Regions from separate parts of the Singulisphaera chitinilytica genome, predicted to be linked through region 1. Evidence: riboswitches for the same ligand, from Rfam matches in the RefSeq annotation. Region 1 holds a riboswitch; the other holds the start of a gene.
The links. Region 1 has a riboswitch for cobalamin ahead of ACOYYX_RS22560 (ribonucleoside-diphosphate reductase subunit alpha). Riboswitches for the same ligand answer to the same signal wherever they lie in the genome.

Region 2: linked by a shared signal. The riboswitch ahead of ACOYYX_RS00720 (ABC transporter substrate-binding protein) and the one ahead of ACOYYX_RS22560 (ribonucleoside-diphosphate reductase subunit alpha) in region 1 are both predicted to bind cobalamin.

Annotation. Positions count from the first base shown of each region.
Region 1 covers NZ_CP186274.1:5,670,896-5,674,319, reverse strand. Annotated here, with positions in the region: gene ACOYYX_RS22565 (acyl-ACP desaturase) at 1-432, shown strand, start outside; cobalamin riboswitch at 469-666, shown strand; gene ACOYYX_RS22560 (ribonucleoside-diphosphate reductase subunit alpha) at 1,127-3,424, shown strand, end outside.
Region 2 covers NZ_CP186274.1:200,273-203,696, forward strand. Annotated here, with positions in the region: gene ACOYYX_RS00715 (AP protein) at 1-758, opposite strand, end outside; cobalamin riboswitch at 955-1,158, shown strand; gene ACOYYX_RS00720 (ABC transporter substrate-binding protein) at 1,438-2,346, shown strand; gene ACOYYX_RS00725 (FecCD family ABC transporter permease) at 2,355-3,371, shown strand; gene ACOYYX_RS00730 (ABC transporter ATP-binding protein) at 3,368-3,424, shown strand, end outside.

The DNA of each region.
Region 1 (3,424 bases):
CGGATCTGCCGGAAGATCGCCGCCGACGAGACCCGCCACGAGGTCTTCTACACCAAGGTCATCGCCGAGTTGTTCGAACGCGACCCGGACGAGATGATCCTGACCTACCGCACGATGCTGAAACGCCTCATCTCCATGCCCGGCAGCCGGATGTCGGACGGCCGCGACCACAATCTCTTCGACCACTACGCGGCCATAACGCAACGCACGGGCGTTTATACGACCTTCGACTACGCCTCGATCATCGGCCATCTGAACGCAGCCTGGGGGCTTGAAGGGCGATCCTTCTCGGGCAAGGCGGCGAAGGCGCAGGACTACGTCTGCCGACAGCCGGAACGCTACGAGAGCCTCGCCGCCGAGATCGCCGAACGAATGCCCGAGGTTGCTCCTGAACAATTTTCCTGGTTATACGGACTGGCCGCCAAATCTTGACGAGGAGTTTCTCGCGGGCCCCGGTTTTCCAAGGTATGGTTCACAAGATCGACGGGTTCCGCTCGTTCATGCGGGCGGATGAAAAGGGAAGCCGGTGAGAATCCGGCGCAGGGCCGCTGCTGTAATCGGCGAGAGGCTCGGGCTTGAATTGCCACTGCGGGACCATCCGCGGGAAGGCCGCCCGACCTCGTTCCAGCCGTAAGCCAGAAGACCTGCCCGTCGAGTGGCGCCATTCGTGCTCCGGACCCGGGCACAGCGCAGGCATGGCAAGATCCGCGTGTGCGGAGGCCTCCTGCACGACCGGGACCGGCATACACTGCCCGGACCGGCAGGAAGGTTCATTGCCGTGCTTCGATTATCGGATTGCAACGACTCTGCCGGTCGCACCATCCCTTCCGGCGGCCTGCATCGTCTCGCCGTCGCCCCGCCACGTCCCCTGATCAATCCCGCCCGTCCTCCGAGAGAGTCGACCGCCTTCGAGGTTGAGCTCGGTCTGCCTCCGCGGTGATCGTTTCCGTCGGATCCGAGGCCATGCCACCTCTCCGCGCCTTGCGGAACCGGCCAGGGCAGCCATCGGTTCCGGTCGATCGTCGTGAGGCATGTCCTCCTTGCCGGGACGGACGGCGATCGAGCCCTCCGGCATCAGTCATCACATCCTTCAATTTAAACATCATCATTACGTGGGGTGATTTTTATGGCTATTGACTTGTCGATTGCATCTCCCCTGGAGAACGGGACCCACGAGCGCAAGAAAGAGCCGGGACGAACCCCCAACACCACGGAAACCAGCATGCGGGTCCGCAAGCGCAACGGGAGCCTCGAGCCGGTCGATGTCAACAAGATCGTCCGAGCCGTGCAGCGCTCCGCCGGCGGCCTCTCGCATGTGGATATCATGCGGATTGCCGTGAAGACGATCGGCGGCCTCTTCGACGGGGCCACGACCCAGGAGCTCGACCAGCTCTCGATCCAGACCGCCGCGTCCTTGATTGCCGAGGAGCCCGAATACTCCCAGCTCGCCGCCAGGCTCCTCGGCTGCTTCATCGACAAGGAGGTGATGAATCAGGACATCTATTCATTCTCGCAGTCCATCGCCCTGGGCCAGCGGCTCGGCCTGGTCGCCGACGACACGGCGCAGCTCGTCGCCGCTTCGGCGAGGAAGTTGAACTCGGCCGCCGACGGCTCCTACGAGCGTTTCGAGTTCTTCGGGCTCCGCACCGTCTACGACCGCTACCTGCTCCGTCACCCGACCACGCGCAACGTGATCGAGACCCCTGCATACTTCTTCCTGCGGGTCGCCTGCGGACTCTCCACGACCGTTGGAGATGCGCTTGAGCTCTACCGGCTGTTGGCGGCGCACCGCTACATGCCCTCGTCACCGACGCTCTTCAACTCGGGCACGCTCCGGCCGCAGATGTCGTCCTGCTACCTGCTCGATTCCCCGGCCGATGACCTCGAGGGGATCTACGGCCGCTACGCCGACGTCGCCCGGCTCTCGAAGTATGCGGGCGGGATCGGCCTCGCCTACCACCGGATCCGCTCGCGTGGCTCGCACATCAAGGGCACGAACGGCCACAGCAACGGCATCGTGCCATGGCTCAAGACGCTCGACTCGTCCGTCGCCGCGGTCAATCAAGGTGGCAGGAGGAAGGGGGCCTGCGCCGTCTACCTCGAGACCTGGCACGCGGACGTCGAGGAGTTCCTCGAGCTGAAGGACAACACCGGCGACGAGGCCCGCCGTACGTATAATCTCAATCTCGCAAACTGGATCCCCGATCTGTTCATGCGTCGCGTCGAGGCGGGCGAGCGATGGTCCCTCTTCGACCCCAAGGTCACGCCGCACCTCACCGACCTCCACGGCGAGGAATTCAACGTCGCCTATACCCAGGCCGAGGCCGATGGCCTCGCGGTCAAGCAGGTCGCGGCGCGAGACCTCTACGCTCGCATGATGAAGACGCTGGCCGAGACCGGCAACGGCTGGATGAACTTCAAGGACGCCTGCAACCGCAAGTCGAACCAGACCCTCCGCCCGCAGAACGTCCTGCACTCGTCGAACCTCTGCACCGAGATCGTCGAGGTGACCTCCCCGGGCGAGACGGCCGTCTGCAACCTCGGCTCGATCCACCTCGGACGGCACGTCACCGAGGAGGGCTTCGACTTCGAGGCGCTGGGGGAGACGGCCCGCACTGCCGTCCGCTACCTCGACGCCGTGGTCGATATCAACTTCTACCCCACGCCCGAGTCGGCCGCGTCGAACCAGCGTTGGCGCCCCGTGGGCCTGGGCCTCATGGGCCTCCAGGACGTCTTCTTCCAACTCCGGCTTCCATTCGACAGCGTCGAGGCGAAGGAACTCTCCCTCCGCATCCAGGAAGAAATCTATTATCAGGCGTTGAGCATCTCGTGCGACCTGGCGAGCGTCCACGGCCCGCACCCTGCCTTCGCCGACACCCGCGCCGCCGAGGGGCAACTCCAGTTCGACCTCTGGGGGATCACCCCGAAGGATCCGGCGCGCTGGGAGGGACTCCGCGAGCGGATCAAGCAGTTCGGCCTGAGGAACTCGCTCGTCGTGGCGATTGCCCCCACCGCGACCATCGCCTCGATCGTGGGGGCCTATGAGTGCATCGAGCCGCAGATCTCGAACCTCTTCAAGCGCGAGACCCTCTCGGGCGAGTTCATGCAGGTGAACCGCTACCTCGTCCGCGAGCTGAAGCGCATCGGGCTCTGGACCGAGGAGATCCGCAACCGGATCAAGATCGCCGAAGGCTCGATCCAGGGGATCTCCGAGATCCCCGCCGAACTGAAGCAGCTCTTCCGGACCGTCTGGGAGATCCCGATGCGTTCGCTGATCGACATGGCCGCCGAGCGGGCCCCATTCATCGACCAGAGCCAATCGCTCAACCTCTTCATCGAGAGCCCGAGCATCGGCAAGCTCTCGTCTATGTACATGTACGCCTGGAAGAAGGGCCTCAAGACGACCTACTACCTGCGCTCGCGC
Region 2 (3,424 bases), 4.3 Mb from region 1:
TGCTCGTCGGTGTCGCCCAGGCCGATGTACATGACCGACGGCGACTCATGCTTCAGGTGCTCGAGGGCCACCTGGAAGGTGAAGGCGTCGTTGCGGCAGCCTTCCCAGGTCTGCGGCGTCTGGGCCATCATGCGGTTGAGCACGAGTTCACCCTCCGAGAGGTTCTTGCGCTCGATGGGGACCCAGCCGGCGTTGATGTAGAGGCCGCTCCGCTCCCGGTTGAAGATGAACGGGTAGACATCCCACGACCCGATCACCGCGACTTTGCCCTTATAAGCGGGCAATTTGTTCAGCCACTCGAAGACGTTGACGTTGGGGTTGGGGACCTTGTTGTTGCTGTCGATGCGGTCGTCGGCGGAGCCGGTGAAGAGCTCGTTGTAGCCGGGGTAGGAGAAGTTCTTGCCGTTGGTGACGCGGGCCGGGCTCTTCTTGTCGTTGTTGCCGTAGATCTGCCCCTGGCGGGCGACGACCGTCCACAGGAAGGGCATGAGCGCCTCGCGGCGGGCCTCGGCGTTATCGCGCCAGAACTCGCGGCGGAGTTCGTCGACCCGGGCCACGCCGCCGTCCTTCTTGTTCAGCAGGGACTCTTCGGCCCCGCGGAAGACCTCCTGCCAGCGCAGGCCGTCGGCCGTGACGACCACGACATTCCTGGTGGCCAGGGCCGGCGCCTTCGGCTCGTCACCGCGAGCAAGCGGAGAATTCGTGTGGGAACCGGCCAGCAAAAGCAGGAGGAAGCAAGCTCGACGCAGCAACGTCATGACAACCTTTCTGTTCAACGCGGAGGGTTCTCGAGGGGGAAGGGCACGTCGTCGCGGATCGTCCTTGCGGGAGACCACGCGGTACGGCGTGTCGCGACGCCATCGTCGCTCATCGACAGGATTTCGGTGTGATTTTATGAGAAACGATTCGTGAATTTCGCGCCGAGACTTGACGGTCGGCCGGGCCTTTCGCTCTAATTTTGGCTTCCCGACGGGTGCTCCACGCCCACGATCCGGCGAGGGAGAGAATAGGGAAGACGGTGAGAATCCGTCGCGGGGCCGCCGCTGTCATCGGCGAGGCCCCCGGGCCGATTGTGCCACTGCCAGGTATGGCGGGAAGGCCGCCCGGGTGCCGTTACGAGCCGAAAGCCAGAAGACCTGCCCGTCGAGGTGCTGTTCCGATGCTTCGGCCGCAAGCATTTGGGCGCGCCGCTCGCGATTCGCCGGCGACGGGCCTGGTGCCCGAGGGCCAGAGCCCACCCTCACGCCCGACCCGGCACGAAAGTTCGCGTTCATGGCTCGCCGCCCCTCCAGTCGCCCCCGCATGCACTCCCCCGGCTCCGCCCTCGACGAGCCCCCGGCCAACCCCAGGCGCCATCGGCTCGCTGACGTTCTTACCACAGTCGGGAGCCGCAGGCCACCGAGCGTCGACCCTCGCGATCGGGAGCACGGGCAACCCATGAACCGACCAAACGCCTTACTCCGAGCGGCCTGGGCCCTCGCCGGCCTCGCGATCCTCGCGGCGTCGGGCTGCGGCGACGCGTCGAGATCGACCGCGAACCCCGACGCCAGGCCCGTCCGCATCGCGTCATTGACGCTGGCGACGGACGAGATGCTCACCGAGCTCGTGCCGACCGAGCGGGTCGTGAGCGTCACCGCGCTCGTCGACGACCCGACGATCTCGAACGTAGCGGGCCGCTATCCCGAGAAGATCGCGAGGCTCCGGGACATCCATGTCGAGCTGCTCCTCTCCCTGGGACCGGACCTGATCCTCGTCGCGCCTTATAATACGGCCGACTCCCTCCGCCTGCTGGAGAACTCGGGGCGCTCGACCTACCGCAACGAGGCCGTGAACAGCGTCGCCGAGATCGAGGAGGGCATCCTCAAGCTGGGCAAGCGACTGGGCGAGGCCGGGAAGGCCAAGGGCGTGGTCGAAGGGATGGAAGCGAGGCGACGAAAACTCGCCGAGCGCTTGCAAGGGGCAACGACCCGGCCCCGTGTCCTCTTCTGGTCGGCCGGATTCACTTCGGGGAAGAAGACGACCATCGACGACATCATCCGCGACGCCGGGGCCCTGAACGTGGCGGCCGAGATGGGGCTCGAGGGCTCGGTCGAGATCCCCCCCGAGCGCGTCGTCGCCGCCGACCCCGACATCGTGCTCCTCTCCCTCTGGAAGGACGACGAGCGGCAGGCGCAGGTGGCGAACCACCCGATCCTCCGGCAGCTCCGCGCGGTGAAAGAGAACCGCCTGGTGACGATCGAGGGGCGGTACATCACGAGCATCTCGCAGTTCGTGGTCGAAGGGGCCGAGCGGCTGGCGAAGGCCCTGCATCCCGACCGCTTCGCCGGCGACGGGGCCCCGCGATGAGGCGTGCGATGACCATCGCGGCCCTGCTCGGCCTCGCCTACGCGGTGCTCGCGCTGCTGGGGACGATCTGGGGCTCGGTGTCGATCCCCACGTCGCACGTCGCCCGGGTCCTGGCGTCAGCGATAGGGCTGGACCTCGGCGGCGGGAGCCCGGTCCCGGCCACGGAGCGGTTTCTCATCCTCCAGGTCCGGCTGCCGCAGGTCTTCCTGCTCGGCCTGGTCGGGGCGGCCCTGGCGACCTCAGGAGCGGCCTTGCAGGCGACGTTCGAGAACCCGCTAGCCGACCCCAGCATCCTCGGCGTCAGCGGCGGCGCGGCGCTCGGTGCGGTGCTGGCCATCCACAGCGGCATCGCCGAGACCGTCTTCCTGTCGCTGCCCCTGTGTGCCTTCTGCGGCGGGCTCGCCTCGTCGATGTTCGTCTACGCCATCACGTACTTCGAGGGCCACAGCACGGGCCCGACCCTGCTGCTGACGGGCGTGGCGGTGGGGAGCATGACGATCGCGGGGGTCTCGCTCGTGATGGTCATCACCGAGGTCCACCGCATCCAGGAGCTCCTCTTCTGGATGGTCGGGGGCGTGCGGAACCAGTCGTGGGAGCACGTCGGCCTTTGTGCCCTGCCGATCGCCCTGGGGATCGCCGGGCTCCTGAGCTTGCACCATCGGCTCGATGCGCTCCTGCTCGGCGAGGAGCAGGCGATGGCCGTGGGAGTGCCGGTCGCGGGGACGCGGCTCCTCGTCCTGCTCCTGACCGCCCTGGCCACCGGCGCGGCAACGGCCGTCAGCGGCTCGATCGGGTTCGTCGGCCTGATGGTCCCGCACCTGATCCGCAGGCTCACCGGCCCACGCACGCGCGACCTGCTCCCGGCCTGCGTGACGGGGGGCGCCGCGTTCCTGACCGCCTGCGACCTCTTCGCCAGGAGCGTCTCGGGGACATTCACGCTGCACCTGGGGATCATCACAGCCTTACTCGGCGGCCCCGCCTTCCTGATCGTCCTGCGCAAGTCGAAGGGAGGATCGCGGCCATGACCGTCTCTCCCGTCCTCCATGCCAGGAACGTCGGCTACCGCGCGGGGGGCCGC